One region of the Pseudomonas sp. AC229 genome, then DNA from elsewhere that is predicted to be linked to it. Evidence: predicted binding sites of a transcription regulator. Region 1 holds the regulator's gene; each other region holds the start of a gene.
The links. The regulator sigma-54, encoded in region 1, starts transcription at its own class of promoters, with help from an activator protein. The targets are predictions, from matches to a motif close to ANTGGCATNNANNTTGCTNT.

Region 1 (5,197 bases):
TGGCGGTCGAGTTTGTCGGTGAGTAGATCGATGGCTGCGTACATGTCGTCATGTTCGGCGTTGGCGACCACTTCGCCCCCGGCGATGTGCAAAGTCGCTTCGATTTTCTGCTTGAGCTTCTCGACCTCCATGGTCACTTGCACGTTGGTGATCTTGTCGAAGTGGCGTTCCAATCGACTGAGCTTCTCGTCGATGTAGTCGCGTAGGGCGTCGGTCACATCCAGCTGATGTCCACTGATGTTGACTTGCATACCGCTTTCTCCTTATTGCCGTGTGTAAGAGACAAGCTAACGGGCTTGTCGCCGGAACACTTTGGCCTTGGATCAGTGTAGCCGTCTTGCCAGAGCGAGGTTCGCAGGCGAACCGGGTCAGGCGTTTACATCAGTCGCTTACGTTCACTGGAAGGCGCTATCCCGAGGGATTCGCGGTATTTGGCGACTGTGCGACGGGCTACCTGAATGCCCTGTGCCTCCAGTAAACCAGCGATCTTGCTGTCACTCAACGGCTTTTTCGCATTTTCCGCAGCAACCAGTTTTTTGATGATTGCGCGTATCGCCGTTGACGAGCATTCGCCGCCTTCGGAGGTGCTGACGTGGCTGGAGAAGAAGTACTTCAGCTCATAAATGCCACGCGGGGTGTGCATGAATTTTTGCGTGGTAACGCGCGAGATCGTTGATTCGTGCATGCCCACTGCTTCGGCGATGTCATGCAGAACCAGCGGCTTCATGGCCTCGTCGCCGTAGTCGAGGAAGCCGCGTTGGTGCTCGACGATCTGGCTGGCCACTTTCATCAGTGTTTCGTTGCGGCTTTGCAGACTTTTGATAAACCAACGCGCCTCTTGCAGCTGATTGCGCATAAAGGTGTTGTCGGCGCTGGAGTCGGCGCGGCGAACGAAGCCGGCGTATTGCGGATTAACCCGCAGCTTGGGCATCGCTTCCTGATTCAGCTCCACCAGCCAGCGGTCGTTGTGCTTGCGCACGATCACGTCGGGCACCACGTATTCCGGCTCGCTCGCTTCAATCTGCGAACCCGGGCGCGGGTTAAGGCTTTGAATCAGTTCGATGACCTGACGCAGCTCGTCTTCCTTGAGCTTCATGCGGCGCATCAGTTGGCTGTAATCGCGGTTGCCGAGCAGGTCGAGGTAATCGCCGGCCAGGCGCTGCGCTTCGGGCAGCCACGGCGTTTTCGCTGGCAGCTGACGCAGTTGCAGCAACAGGCACTCACGCAGGTCGCGCGCGCCGATGCCTGAGGGTTCGAATTGCTGGATGCGGTGCAGCACGGCTTCGACTTCGTCGAGCTCGATATCCAACTCGGGATCGAACGCCTCCAGCACTTCTTCGAGGGTTTCTTCCAGGTAGCCTTGGTCGTTAATGCAGTCGATCAGGGTGACCGCAATCAGGCGGTCCTTGTCGGACATCGGCGCCAGGTTGAGCTGCCAGAGCATATGGCTTTGCAAGCTTTCGCCAGCCGAGGTGCGGGTGGTGAAATCCCACTCGTCATCGTCGTTGGATGGCAGGCTGCTGGCACTGGTTTGGTAGATGTCTTCCCACGCCGTGTCGACGGGAAGCTCATTGGGAATGCGTTCGCCCCATTCGCCGTCTTCCAGATTGTCGACGGTAGGTGCCGAGGTTTCCTGGTAGCTGGTGTCTTGGTAGGACTCTTCGTTGTTCGGCGCGGGCGGCGCGCTTTCGGCGCCATCGGCCAGCGGATCGCTGTTATCGAAGTCCTCGCCTTCTTCTTGGCGTTCGAGCATGGGATTGGACTCCAGCGCCTCCTGAATCTCTTGTTGAAGATCCAGTGTGGACAGTTGGAGTAAGCGGATGGCTTGTTGCAGCTGCGGTGTCATCGTCAGCTGCTGGCCCATTTTTAGGACGAGCGATGGTTTCATGGAGGGGGCTTAAGACCTTATTCGCCGGCGCATACGCGCTTCCACAACGAGGGCGCCGAAGCGCCACCAGGAAGCAAATTATATGCCTAAGTCTGAGGCGTTTGCCTAGTCCTCAATCGAAGTCTGTAGTGCGCATCTGATTGCGGCTACAGAACGCTCTTAGAGGCGGAATTCGTGACCCAGGTAAACCTCTTTCACCAACTGGTTGGCGAGGATGGTTTCAGCGTCGCCTTCGGCAATCAATTGGCCGTCGTTGACGATGTACGCGGTCTCGCAGATATCGAGGGTTTCACGCACGTTGTGGTCCGTAATCAGCACGCCAATGCCTTTGGCTTTGAGGTGATGAATGATCTGCTTGATGTCGCCAACCGAGATGGGGTCCACGCCTGCGAAGGGTTCATCGAGCAGGATGAACTTCGGTGCAGTGGCCAGCGCACGGGCGATTTCCACACGGCGGCGTTCACCACCGGACAAGCTCATGCCGAGGCTGTCGCGAATGTGGGTGATGTGGAATTCCTGCAACAGGCTTTCCAGCTCTTTGCGGCGGCTAGCGCTGTCGAGCTCTTTGCGAGTTTCCAGAATGGCCATGATGTTATCGGCCACCGACAGCTTGCGGAAAATCGACGCTTCCTGCGGCAGGTAGCCGATGCCGGCACGTGCGCGGCCGTGCATGGGCAGGCTGGTGACGTCGTCCTGGTCGATCAGTACGCGCCCCTGATCGGCATTGACCAGGCCTACGATCATGTAGAAGCACGTGGTTTTGCCGGCGCCGTTAGGACCCAGCAAGCCAACGATCTGGCCGCTTTCGATCGACAGGCTGACATCACGAACCACCTGGCGGCCTTTGTAGGCTTTGGCCAGGTGTTGGGCTTTGAGAGTCGCCATTACTGCGCCTGTTTGTCGGCTGGTTGAGCGCCAGCGGGTTTGTTCTTGGGCTGAATGACCATGTCGATGCGTGGGCGCGGGGTGGTCACGTTGGTGCCATTGGCGCGGCCGGCGTTGACGATTTGGCGCTGGGTGTCATAGACGATTTTCTCGCCTTCGAAGGTGTTGCCTTCCTGAATCACCTTGGCCTGGTCGATCAGCACGATGCGGTCTTTAGCAGCGAAGTACTGGATGGTCAGGCCGTAGGCCTTGACGATTTGCTTATCTACCGCTGGCTTCTGCTCGTAGTAGGCGGGGGTGCCCACGGCGGTGAACACTTCGATGTCGCCGCTGGCGTTTTGCGTGATAGTCACCGTGTGGCCGGTGATTTTCATGCTGCCTTGGGTGATCACTACGTCGCCGCGGTATACGGCTACGCCTTGTTTGTCGTCGAGTTCAGCACTGTCGGCCTGCACACGAATGGGTTGCTCGCGGTCCGTTGGCAACGCCCAGGCGCTGGAGCTGGCAATCGCCGCACCCAGACTCATGAGCAAGGACAGGGTGTGAAGGGAGAATTTATTAACGAACCTCATGCTGGCCTCTTACGTTGGACAGCAGGAGCACCCGGCTGTCTTTCAAATACGCTTTCATTCCGTTAGCCGTGGTCACTCCATTGGCGGCCTCGATTCTAACGGCTTGCTGGGTCTGCGCAAATTCCTTGTCCGGGAACACGGTCATGCGACTGCTGGTAATGATGGTGGGGCGATTTTTTTCGTCGGTGCGGGCGATGCGCACATTGTCGATCAGCTCGACCTCGGTGCCGCCTGGCGCCACTTCGCCACGCTCGCTTTGAACGTGCCACGGCTCGGCGGCGCCGCGATACAGCAGCAGGTCCGGCTTGGTCACCAGGCTCTTGTCGCTGTCTTTCAAGTGCTCGACTTTATCGCTGGTCATTTCGTAGTGCAGCTTGCCGTCGGCTTGGAATTCGACGCTTTTGGCGTTGATCACATAGAAGTCCACGGCATTGTCGGTGCTGGCCTGTGGTTTCTGCTCCAGCAAACTTTCCGGGTTCAGATTCCAATAGCCGAGCGCCGCTACCAACAGCGCCGCGAGGCCAAACGATAAGGTAAGAAGCAGTTTGCGCAACATGGTCGGCTCTATAGATAGGCGGCTTGCGCCGCTTCAAGGTTGTCCTGCGCCTGCAGGATGAGCTCGCAGAATTCCCGCGCAGCGCCTTCACCACCGCGGGCTTGGGTGACACCGTGGGCATGTTGGCGAACAAAGTCATTGGCATTGGCGACGGCCATGCCCAAACCAACGCGGCGAATGACCGGCAGGTCTGGCAGGTCATCGCCAAGGTAGGCAACTTGCTCGTAACTCAGGCCCAGTTCGCCTAGAAGCTCATCGAGCACGACCATTTTGTCTTCGCGGCCCTGGTACAGATGCTGAATGCCCAGCCCCTGCGCGCGACGCTCAACCACCGGGGTTTTCCGGCCGCTGATAATAGCGGTGCGCACACCGGAATTGATCAGCATCTTGATGCCTTGACCGTCCAGCGTATTGAAGGTTTTGAATTCGCTGCCGTCGACCAGGAAGTACAGCTTGCCGTCAGTCAGCACGCCGTCGACGTCGAAGACGGCGAGTTTGATGGCCTTGCCGCGTTGCAATAAATCAGCACTCATCACATCACTCCAGCGCGTAGCAGGTCGCCCAGGTTGAAGGCCCCAATCGGGTGGTCCTGGTCATCGACGACAATCAGTGCGCCGATTTTGTGGTCTTCCATGATCTTCAAGGCTTCGGCAGCTAGCATCTCTGGCCGTGCTGTTTTGCCGTGTGCGGTCATCACGTCGTCGATGGTGGCCTGGCGGATATCCAAGTCGCGATCCAGCGTGCGGCGCAAATCGCCATCGGTGAAAATTCCGGCCAGTGTGCCGTCGGCCTCGAGCACGGCAGTCATGCCCAGTCCCTTGCGGGTCATTTCCATCAACGCGTCGCGCAACAACGTGCCGCGTTGCACTTTCGGCAATTGCTCGCCGGTGTGCATGACATTTTCTACTTTCAGCAGAAGACGTCGGCCAAGCGCGCCGCCTGGGTGGGAAAAGGCGAAATCTTCGGCGGTAAACCCGCGTGCTTCCAGCAAGGCAATAGCCAGGGCATCGCCCAGTACCAACGATGCGGTGGTGGAGGAAGTGGGCGCCAAATTCAGTGGGCAGGCTTCTTGTGCCACGCGTGCATCCAGGTTGACCTCGGCGGCTTTGGCCAGCGGCGAGTCTGGGTTGCCGGTCATGCTGATCAGGGTGATGCCCAGGCGCTTGATCAACGGGAGCAGGGTCACGATCTCGGCGGTTGAGCCGGAATTGGACAGGGCCAGCACCACGTCGTCACGGGTAATCATGCCCATGTCGCCATGGCTGGCTTCGGCCGGGTGTACGAAAAATGAGGTGG
Region 2 (5,197 bases), on a different contig from region 1:
GCTAGTGCGCTGCCTCGACGCCGGCGGCGACGACTTTCTGGCCAAGCCTTACAACCGCGTCATTCTCGAAGCCAAGATCAAAGCCATGGACCGTCTGCGCCGGTTGCAGGCCACCGTGCTGGAACAGCGCGACCTGATTGCCCGGCACAACGAGCACCTGCTCACCGAGCAGCGCGTGGCCAAAGCGGTATTCGACAAAGTGGCCCACTCGGGCTGCCTGAACGCGCCCAACATTCGTTACCTGCAATCGCCGTTTGCGGTGTTCAACGGCGACCTGCTGCTGGCCGCGTTCAAGCCCTCGGGCGGTATGCATGTGCTGCTCGGCGACTTCACCGGCCACGGCTTGCCGGCCGCAATCGGCGCCATGCCGCTGGCCGAAGTGTTCTACGGCATGACTGCCAAGGGTTATTCGCTGACGGAAATTCTTCGCGAGGTAAATGCCAAGCTCAAACGCATTTTGCCGGTGGGCGTGTTCTGCTGCGCCACGTTGCTGAACATCAGCTTTCAGCGCCGTGTGTGCGAAGTGTGGAATGGCGGTTTGCCGGACGGTTACCTGCATCGCATCGCTACCGGCGAGCGTTTGCCACTGGTGTCGCGGCATTTGCCACTGGGCGTGCTCGACCCGGCGGACTTCAAAGACGCCTGCGAGATCTATCCCATGGCGCTGGGCGACCGCGTGTTTCTGCTCTCCGATGGCGTTCTGGAAACTGCCAACCCGGCCGAGCACATGTTTGGCGAGTCGCGGCTGCTGAATGTGTTTGCCGCCAATCGCCAACCTGACCTGCTGTTCGACGAAATCCAGCAAGCGCTCACTGCTTTTCGCGGTGAAGCGCACGACGACGTCAGCATGGTCGAAGTGTGCATGGTCGAGGCCGACTCCTTGCCGCGCCCGGCGCTGGCGTTTGTCGACAACGGCCACAGCAGCCCGTTGGACTGGGCCGCCAGTTTCGAATTTCGCGCGCAGACCCTTAAGCGCTTCAATCCATTGCCCTTCCTCTTGCAGTTACTGCTGGAAGTGCACGGCCTGCGTTTCCAAGGCGGCGCGTTATACAGCGTGCTCGCCGAGCTGTACTCCAATGCGCTTGAGCACGGCGTGCTGGGCCTGGACTCCGGTCTCAAATGCGATGCGGCCGGCTTTGCCGAGTACTACCGCCAACGCAGCCTGCGCCTGGCCGAGCTGGACCACGGCTACGTGCGCTTTCACTTGCAACTGCTGCCCGAAGCCAACGGTGGGCGCCTGGTGGTCAAGGTCGAAGACAGCGGCCCCGGCTTCGATGTGTCGACCATTCTGGAACGCCAGCGCACCGCGCAAAGCTTGTCAGGGCGCGGCCTGAGCCTGATCCGCCGGCTCAGCGACCGCTCGACCTGGGCAGATGACGGACGCGGCGTGAGCGTGGAGTTCTCGTGGATCGATCAGGCATAATCTTGAGCGTTTTGCTCAGGGAGCGTTCCGGTGGCTGACATACATCTCGACAGTGCGGTATTGGCCGGCTTGCAGGACATCATGGAGGCTGAGTATCCATTGCTGCTCGATACCTTCGTCGCCGACTCCGAAGAACGCCTGCGCCTGCTCCACCAAGCCCTCGCAAACAACGATGCCCACGAACTTCGCCTGGCGGCCCACAGCTTTAAAGGCAGCTGCAGCAACATGGGCGCGCCGTTGCTGGCGAACCTGTGTAAGCAACTGGAAGACGACTCGCGCAGCGCCACCGTGCTGGCGGATGCGCCAGCGGTGCTGGAGCAGATCGAACGCGAATTTGCCATTGTGCGGATTTTGCTGAAGTCCGAGCGCCAGCGGTTTTCATCGTTGTAGGAGCCAGCTTGCTGGCGAACCCTGCAAACTTCGTTAAGCGCCTTTTCCACGGTTCGCCAGCAAGCTGGCTACTACGCAAAACGTGGGCAGCGCAAAGTTGGCCCATCCCTTGCTATCTCTCCATCACGACCCACCCGCACGGAGAGAGTGCTAAATGTCCGTTGCCTCAGATCCACTTCTGAATTCCGCCCCTGTGGCCAAGCCGCAAGCAGCGCCTGCGAAGTCTCAGCCTAAACAGGCCGAGCCCAGCAAGGACGATGCTTCCAGCTTCGCCAAGGTGTATGCCAAGGAGCGTCAGGACAAGGCTGTCGACCGTAACGAAGCGGCCGCCAAGTCCAAAAATGCCAAGTCCAACGACAAGGCTGACGACAGCAAACCCGCCGAGCAAACCACTGCAGCGGCAACCACGGACGAGCCGGCCGTTGCCGATAGCGGCAATCCCTTGCCGACCGAGCCGGTAGTCGGCGAGCCGGTAATCGACCCGATGATTCTGCTGGCCATGGCCGGGCAGCAGATGCAGCAGCCGACCACCGAAGACACGGCGCTGCCGACCACGGGGGAGGGCGAGGAAGCCCTCGATATACCGTTGTCGCTCACCGGCATGGTGACGCCACAAATCACCCAGACCGAAGACACCGGCCACGACCCGCAGGTGGATGCCATGAGCGAGTTGCCGGGCGTCGACCTGGTGCTCGACCTGGCGGCCAAGGCGCAAGCGGCGAATCAGAAGGGCGCCAGCAATCCATCCGCCGCCCAGGCCGGGCAAACCGGCGGCCAGGATTTTGCCGCTGCCATGGCGCAGCTAACGGGCAACACCGAAGGCGGCGAAAGCCAGATCACCGACGAGCTGGGTTTGCTGGATAAAGGCAAAGACAGCATCGAGGCCTTAAAAGACAGCAGCGTCGACCTGCCCAGCGATTCGTTTGCCAACAAGCTCAGCGCGTTGAATCAGGCGGTCAATCAGCAGGTCACCCAGGCGCAGCGCACGCCGCTGGTGCCAGGCGCGCCGGTGTCGATGCAGCAGGGCGTGTGGACCGAAGACGTGGTCGACAAGGTAATGTGGATGTCCAGCCAGAACCTGAAATCGGCCGACATCCAGCTCGATCCGCCAGACCTTGGCCGCCTGGAAGTGCGCATCAACATGGCTCAGGACGCCGCCACCCAAGTGACCTTCGCCAGCCCGCACATGGCGGTACGCGATGCGGTGACAGAATCCATGCACCGCCTGCGTGAGATGTTCACGCAGCAAGGCATGACCATGGACGTCAATGTGTCTGATCAGTCGCTCAACCGCGGCTGGGCCGGGCAGAACGGCGGCGATGGCCAGCAGAGCCGTGGTGGCTCCAGCAACAGCGGTTTCGGTGGGAGCGATGAAGAGATCAGCGTCGGCACCAGCGAAATTCGCAGCAACGGCGCCGTCACCGGTGGCCGTGGTCTGGTGGACTACTACGCCTAAGCTGACACTGGCGGCGGCCGGGCCGTCAGGCACATGTGATCTAGACTGACAACGCCCGCTTACCAATTCGGTAAGCGGGCGTTGTTGTTTCTGCCGCGTTTTTTCAGTGACAGCGTCAGACGCGGCTGGTATATCGCTGCGCCCGTTGCGTTAGAACCAACGCTGGAGCTGGGCTTCAGACATGTAATGGATGAGCAATTGCAGTAAACGGTCTGTGTTGTAGGTAGTTTCCCAGAGCGTCCTCCGCTATGTTTGCTCTACTGCTGGCAGCAATTGTCGTGCAAACAGCTTGTTAGCACTCGTGCCTGGCAAGCTGGCATAACACTTGCTCCTAACCCTTTGAACACGGATAGATTTCCGATCAGTGACGGATTATTGGCATGGCTAAGAAAGAAAAAGCAGCAGCACCGGCGGCCGATGGCTCCGCACCGCCTCCCGGCAAGGGCAAGCTGAAGCTGATCATCCTGATTGTGGTCGGCCTGCTGATCGCCATCGGTGGCTCGGTCGGCGCCACCTGGTTCTTGATGCACAAGAGCGCGCCTGCTGCCGAAGCGGCAAAGGAAGGCGAGCACGGCGGCGCCGAAGAGGGCAAAGGCCCGGACGGCAAACCGCTGAAAAAAGAGGCGATTTACGAAGTGTTGGCGCCAGCCTTTGTGGTGAATTTCAACGTCAACGGGCGCCAGCGGTATATGCAAGTCAGCGTCGCCTTGATGGCGCGCGATAAAGATAAAGTCGACGCGCTCAAGGCCCATATGCCGGTGCTGCGCAATAACCTGGTGTTGCTGTTCTCGGGCCAGAATTTTGACAACCTGACGACCCCGGTCGGCAAGGAAATGCTCCGTCAGTTGGCCACCGCCAGCGTGCAGGAACTGGCGAAGAAAGAAGTGGGCGATACCACGGTCGAGCAAGTGCTGTTCACCAATATCGTTCTGCAATAAACCCGTTATTCAGTCACCGTCTTTCAGTAGGTAACGCAGATGGCCGTCCAAGACCTGTTATCCCAGGATGAAATCGATGCCCTGTTGCATGGTGTCGACGACGGCGCGGTGGAAACCGAAGACGCCGCCATCCCCGGCAGCGTCAAAAGTTACGACCTCTCCAGCCAGGACCGCATCGTGCGCGGGCGCATGCCCACGCTGGAAATGATCAACGAGCGCTTCGCGCGCTACACCCGTATCAGCATGTTCAACCTGTTGCGCCGCTCGGCCGACGTCGCCGTGGGCGGCGTGCAGGTGATGAAGTTCGGCGAGTACGTGCATTCGCTGTACGTGCCCACCAGCCTCAACCTGGTGAAGATGAAACCGCTGCGCGGCACCGGCCTGTTCATTCTCGACGCCAAGCTGGTGTTCAAGCTGGTGGACAACTTCTTCGGCGGCGACGGCCGTCACGCCAAGATCGAAGGCCGGGAATTCACCCCCACCGAATTGCGCGTGGTACGCATGGTTATCGACCAGGCGTTTATCGACCTCAAGGAAGCCTGGCACGCGGTGCTGGATGTGAACTTCGAGTACATGAACTCGGAAGTAAACCCGGCGCTGGCCAACATCGTCAGCCCCAGCGAAGTGGTGGTGGTGTCGACCTTCCACATCGAGTTGGACGGCGGTGGCGGCGACCTGCACGTGACCATGCCGTATTCGATGATCGAACCGATTCGCGACATGCTCGACGCCGGCTTCCAGTCCGATGTCGACGACCAGGACGAGCGTTGGGTCAAGGCCCTGCGCGAAGACATCCTCGACGTCAGCGTGCCCTTGGCCGCGACCATCGCGCGCCGTCAATTGAGGCTGCGCGACATTCTGCATATGCAGCCCGGCGATGTGATTCCCGTGGACATGCCCGAAGAAATGATCATGCGGGCCAGCGGCGTGCCGGCCTTCAAGGTCAAGCTCGGCGCCCACAAAGGCAACCTGGCCTTCCAGGTGCTGGAA
Region 3 (5,197 bases), on a different contig from region 1:
TCCACCTGAGTGAACTGGGCCAACTGCGCCACGAATTCACTGTTGGTTTGCGGGTCCAGCGGGTTCTGGTTGTTCATTTGGGCTACCAGCAATTGCAGGAACTGATCCTTGCCGAGGGTCTTGTCCTGGGTACCAGTGTCCTTAATGGCGTACTGATCAAGGACTGATGACTGGTTGCTTACGCTATCGACGGCCATTTCTTACCCCTAAGTCCGGCTTACTGACCCAGGGTCAGCACCTTGGTCATCATTTGTTTGGCGGTATTCATCATTTCGGTATTGGTCTGGAACGCGCGGCTGGCAGAGATCATGTCGGCCATCTCTTCCACCACGTTGACGTTGGGGTAATAGACGTAGCCGTCCTTATCCGCCGCTGGGTGATTGGGTTCGTAGCGCGGCGTGAGGCTGCTCTGGTCTTCCACCACACCCATGACCTGCACGCCACGCCCCGAGTTGTCCTGGTCGGCGAACAGCGAACCACGGTCGCCGTTCTGCTGCGCTTGCTGGTCGGTAAACACGGTGGCAAACACCGGATGACGAGCGCGGTAGGTTTTGTCGACGCTGGAGGACACGGTCTCGGCGTTGGCAATGTTGCTGGAGATGGTGTTCAGGCGGGTGGTCTGAGCACTCATGCCGGTACCGGCGATATTGAACACACTGGAAAGGGACATGGCAGTGGTCTCCGTTATTCGCCGCGAATCGCAGCAACAAGGCCTTTGAATTTGGCGTTCAGCAGGGTGAAGCTGGCTTGGAATTGCACAGCGTTTTCTGCGTAGTTGGATTGCTCGATTTGCTCATCGACGGTGTTCTGGTCGATCGAGGGCTGCGTCGGCACGCGGAATTTCAGGCCCGGGTCGGCAATGGCCATGCCTTCAGCGGCAATGTGGCCGGTGTTGGTGGTGGCCAGGGAAACCGGCGAGCGCTGGCTCTTTTCAGCCTGGGCGGCGAGCACCGAGGCGAAGTCCAGATCACGGGCTTTAAAGTTGGGGGTGTCTGCGTTGGCCAGGTTGTTGGCCAACACTTCGGCGCGTTGGGCGCGAAAGCCCAATGCCTTTTCGTGAATGCCGAGTGCTGAGTCGAAGCTGATGCTCATGTCTGCGAACCTTTGCCAATGGGCCAACGGGTTTTCTGTGCAAGACATTTAGCAAGGCTTGTGCCAACTAATTTATTGCTTATAAATCAGTATATTGGCGCTAGAGCGAGTCGATTTTCCGGCGAAACCGGCAAAGCTTTTCCGCTGCCCGGCAATGGCAACGGCGGGGACGTGATAGAAATTTGCCGCTCAAGGGCAAACGCACGGCGATAAAAAAGGAGGCACGTGGCCTCCCCTTTTCGGCACCGCTACAAGGTTATTTCACCTTGTAAATGATGCCCGGACTGCACTGCACCATCTGGTAGTGATCCGGCAGGCCATTCAATGCTTCGGAAGCACCGAGGAACAAGTAGCCGCCCGGCTTCAAGGTGGCGTGAATGCGCAGCAGGATGTCTTTCTTCACTTCGGCGGAGAAGTAGATCAACACGTTGCGGCAGAACACGATGTCGAACTTGCCGAGGCTGGCGTAACTGTCGAGCAGGTTCAGGGCGCGGAATTCGACGCGGGTACGAATGGCCGGTTTGATGGCAAAACGGCCGTTGCCTTTAGGGTCGAAGTAACGCTGTAAACGTTCTTGCGAGAGTCCCCGGCCAATCGCCAGGCTGTCGTACTCCCCCGATTTACAGGCTTGCAGCATGGCGCTGGACAGATCGGTGGCAACAATTTGCACGCCGCCTTTGAGCTGGCCGAGGTTGCTGCGTTCGAACTCGTCGGTGGCCATCGACAACGAATACGGTTCCTGCCCCGACGACGAGGCCGCCGACCAGATGCGCAAGCGCGCGCTGGGGTTGGCTTTGAGCAACTCGGGGTAGACACGATTTTTTAATACTTCGAACGGATAGGTGTCGCGAAACCACAAGGTTTCGTTAGTGGTCATGGCATCGACCACCTGCTCGCGCAAACCACCGCGCGGCGTGCTTTGCATGCGTTGCACCAGCTCACCGAGGGATTTGATGCTGTTCTGTTCCATCAGCTTGTTCAGCCGGCTGGAAACCAGGTACTGCTTGTTGGCCCCCAACACGATGCCACAGGCCTTTTCCAGGAAAATCCGGAACTGCTCAAAATCCACGTTACCTGAAGACACTAGCGCTGCCTCACCATACCTGTAGGTTTGCTAAAGGGCCGTGCGGCCCTCAGCTTCAATCTGAAACGTTAATGCGTTCAATCACGCGGTTGGCCAAGTCGTCTGGCCGGAATTTAGCGAGGAAATCATCGGCCCCCACCTTCTTCACCATAGCTTGGTTGAATACGCCCGACAGGGAAGTATGCAGGAGGATGTGCAGCTTCTGCATGCGCGAGTCCGCACGAATCTCCGCTGTCAGGGTGTAGCCATCCATCTCCGGCATTTCGATATCGGAAATCAACATGATGAACTCGTCTTCCGGACGCTTGCCCTCGTCTGCCAACTTGCGCAGAAATTCCAGGGCCTGGCGGCCATCGTTGAGCGCTGTCACTTCAACACCCACCGACTGCAGACAACGGGTGACCTGCTTTCGTGCCACTGACGAGTCGTCAACGATCAGCACGTGCTTGGTCACCGCCTTGCCTTGAGTCTCGACGTCGATCACCCCAGCGGTGATGGCTTCCGAAATAGGCGCCACCTCGGCGAGGATTTTCTCCACGTCGATGATTTCCACCAGTTGCTGGTCCAGGTGGGTCACTGCCGTTAGGTAGTGATCGCGCCCAGTGCCCTTGGGTGGCGGATGGATTTCTTCCCAGTTCATGTTGACGATGCGTTCAACCGAGCGCACCAGAAAGCCCTGAACCTTGGTGTTGTATTCGGTGATGATGACGAAGCTGCTGTCCAGATCCGCCAGGCCCGCACGGCCGGTGGCCATGGACAGGTCAAGAATGGGAATGGTACCGCCGCGAATATTGGCCACCCCGCGAACCACCGGGCTGGATTTGGGCATGATCGTGAGCTTGGGGCACTGCAGCACCTCCTTCACTTTGAACACGTTGATGCCGTACAACTGTTTGCTGTCCAGGCGGAATAACAACAGCTCCAGTCGGTTTTGCCCCACCAACTGCGTACGCTGGTTAACCGAGTCCATCACTCCGGCCATACCCTGCCCCTCATTAATATGTTGACCACCGTGCCCCCGCTTAGCCTAGCAGCCGGCACGGGCTTTGCTTTGTAGCTGAGCATGAAACTGAAAACGCCACTTTCTCGACGCTTCTCTTTCCGGCCACTGCGGGCAGCCGGATCATGGCTGGCTTTGCTGGCGCTTGGCCACATTAACAGTGCGGCCGCTGACCTGACATTACCTGAACAACTTATCGGCGCAAGCCAAGGCTTTCTTGAGGTCACGGTTCAGGACTATTTAGAGCGTAGCGAAATCCAGGCGCGGCAAGAGATTCAAATTAATCGACTCGACCCGCGGTTGCAGCTGCCGTTATGCGATGAAGACTTGAGCGCGTCACTCGAAAGCCCGGCGCAGCCCGTTGGTCGGGTGACGGTGCGGATTCGCTGCGAGGGCTCCACGCCCTGGACAGTTTTCGTGCCCGCGCAGGTCAAGCTGTACCGCAAGGTGGTCATCGCGATTCGGCCGCTAAAGCGCGGTGTACAACTCAGCGAGGCAGATGTGGCGCTGGTGGAGCGGGACGTGGGTTTGCTGACGCAGGGTTATATGACCGACATGGGCCAGGTACTGGGCACCACCCTGACGCGTGGGGTGATGACCGATCAAGTGCTGGCGCCGGTGACCATCGAACAAGCCAAGGCAGTGAGCAAAAGCGATCAAGTGGTGATCAGCGCCAAAAAAGGCGGCATCAATGTACGCATGCAAGGCGAAGCGCTTTCTGACGGCGTGTTGGGCGAGCAAATTCGCGTGCGCAATCTCAGCTCCAAGCGGGTTGTGAAAGCGCGGGTGGTAGGGCCAGGGCAAGTGGAAGTTGGCATGTAGCTGGATTTTTACGGGCAATTCGCTGTCCGTTTTCATACACTGGCGCCCAGCTGGACGCAGCGAAAAGTCGGTGAAAAAAATCCTAAAGTTTCTTCAACCAGCGCCGACAAGCTAGGCAAGCGTCCAAACACCGTAGAGGTTTTGCATCATGGTTATCGATATCAACCGGCTCAACAATGCCGCCGCGTCCACCAGCACTGGGCGTACCAACGCGTCCCAAACTGGCCGGAGCACCGATACCGCGAGCGCCACACAACCCGCCGCGCCAGCTAACGCTGCCGAACAAAGCACCGCCAAAACCGGTGAGTCGGTTCAGCTCAGCCAACAAGCTCAGCAGCTGCAAAAAGTTACTGACAAACTTAGTGAGCAACCGATTGTCGACAAAGAACGTGTGGCTCGCCTGAAACAGGCTGTGGCCGACGGCAGCTACCAAGTCGACAGCAAACGCGTAGCCAGTAAACTGCTCGATTTCGAATCCCAGCGTTAACCCGTCAGCGGGCGACTCTGGGGGTGTTGTTGGACGCCTAACTCCGAGAGTTCGCCATGCACGATACGACCCTGCTGCACCTGTTCAACGAAGACATCGGCACCGCCTCTCAGTTACTTGAACTGATCGACGCCGAATTCCAAGCCCTCACCGACCGCGACCTGCCTCGTCTGGAAAGCATTCTGGCCGACAAGCAACCCCTGCTCGCGGTGCTCGGCCAACACGGCGCCGAACGCAACAAACTCCTCACCTCCCTCTCACTGCAACCCGACCAAAGCGGCCTTAACGCCGTGGCCGAACAGTCGCCCGTGGGCGCTGAATTGCTGGCACGTGGTGCCGAGCTCAGTGCGCTGCTGGAACGCTGCCAGGCCGCCAACACGCGCAACGGCCGCTTGATTCGAGTGAACCAGGCCTCGGTCGGCGGCATGCTCGGCATTCTGCGCGGTAACGCCGACACGCCAGGGCTCTATGACAGTCGCGGTGGTGCCGCTAGAATCGGCCAGCAGCGCCCGCTCAGTCAGGCCTGACGAACTAATAACAAGGGGCAAGGGACGTACCGGCAGAATGCCAGTATGCTAGAACCCAACCTGGGTCGTGCCACCGTATTTTGCTCGGAGAATTCTGGACCGTGTCCAACCCCTTCGCCGCGGGTGATGGCCCGCAACCACCGAAAGTCCTGAAAGCTCCGCTGGAAGTTTTCGCGGCGTTGCGC

Region 2: AC0IW7_RS05795 (flagellar hook-length control protein FliK) is a predicted target of sigma-54. The motif match lies at 1,910-1,929, and genes of this name have one in related genera.
Region 3: flgB (flagellar basal body rod protein FlgB) is a predicted target of sigma-54. The motif match lies at 1,141-1,160, and genes of this name have one in related genera.

Annotation. Positions count from the first base shown of each region.
Region 1 is NZ_CEEDHK010000001.1:384,098-389,294, reverse strand. Features, by position in the region: gene hpf (ribosome hibernation-promoting factor, HPF/YfiA family) at 1-251, opposite strand, end outside; gene AC0IW7_RS01740 (RNA polymerase factor sigma-54) at 377-1,888, opposite strand; gene lptB (LPS export ABC transporter ATP-binding protein) at 2,048-2,773, opposite strand; gene lptA (lipopolysaccharide transport periplasmic protein LptA) at 2,773-3,345, opposite strand; gene lptC (LPS export ABC transporter periplasmic protein LptC) at 3,332-3,901, opposite strand; gene AC0IW7_RS01720 (KdsC family phosphatase) at 3,910-4,434, opposite strand; gene AC0IW7_RS01715 (KpsF/GutQ family sugar-phosphate isomerase) at 4,434-5,197, opposite strand, start outside.
Region 2 is NZ_CEEDHK010000003.1:198,798-203,994, forward strand. Features, by position in the region: gene AC0IW7_RS05785 (ATP-binding SpoIIE family protein phosphatase) at 1-1,423, shown strand, start outside; gene AC0IW7_RS05790 (Hpt domain-containing protein) at 1,454-1,813, shown strand; gene AC0IW7_RS05795 (flagellar hook-length control protein FliK) at 1,968-3,269, shown strand; gene fliL (flagellar basal body-associated protein FliL) at 3,650-4,207, shown strand; gene fliM (flagellar motor switch protein FliM) at 4,247-5,197, shown strand, end outside.
Region 3 is NZ_CEEDHK010000015.1:43,338-48,534, reverse strand. Features, by position in the region: gene AC0IW7_RS19990 (flagellar hook assembly protein FlgD) at 1-197, opposite strand, end outside; gene flgC (flagellar basal body rod protein FlgC) at 218-670, opposite strand; gene flgB (flagellar basal body rod protein FlgB) at 685-1,092, opposite strand; gene cheR (protein-glutamate O-methyltransferase CheR) at 1,349-2,176, opposite strand; gene AC0IW7_RS19970 (chemotaxis protein CheV) at 2,232-3,158, opposite strand; gene flgA (flagellar basal body P-ring formation chaperone FlgA) at 3,240-3,998, shown strand; gene flgM (flagellar biosynthesis anti-sigma factor FlgM) at 4,147-4,485, shown strand; gene AC0IW7_RS19955 (flagella synthesis protein FlgN) at 4,542-5,012, shown strand; gene AC0IW7_RS19950 (flagellar brake protein) at 5,114-5,197, shown strand, end outside.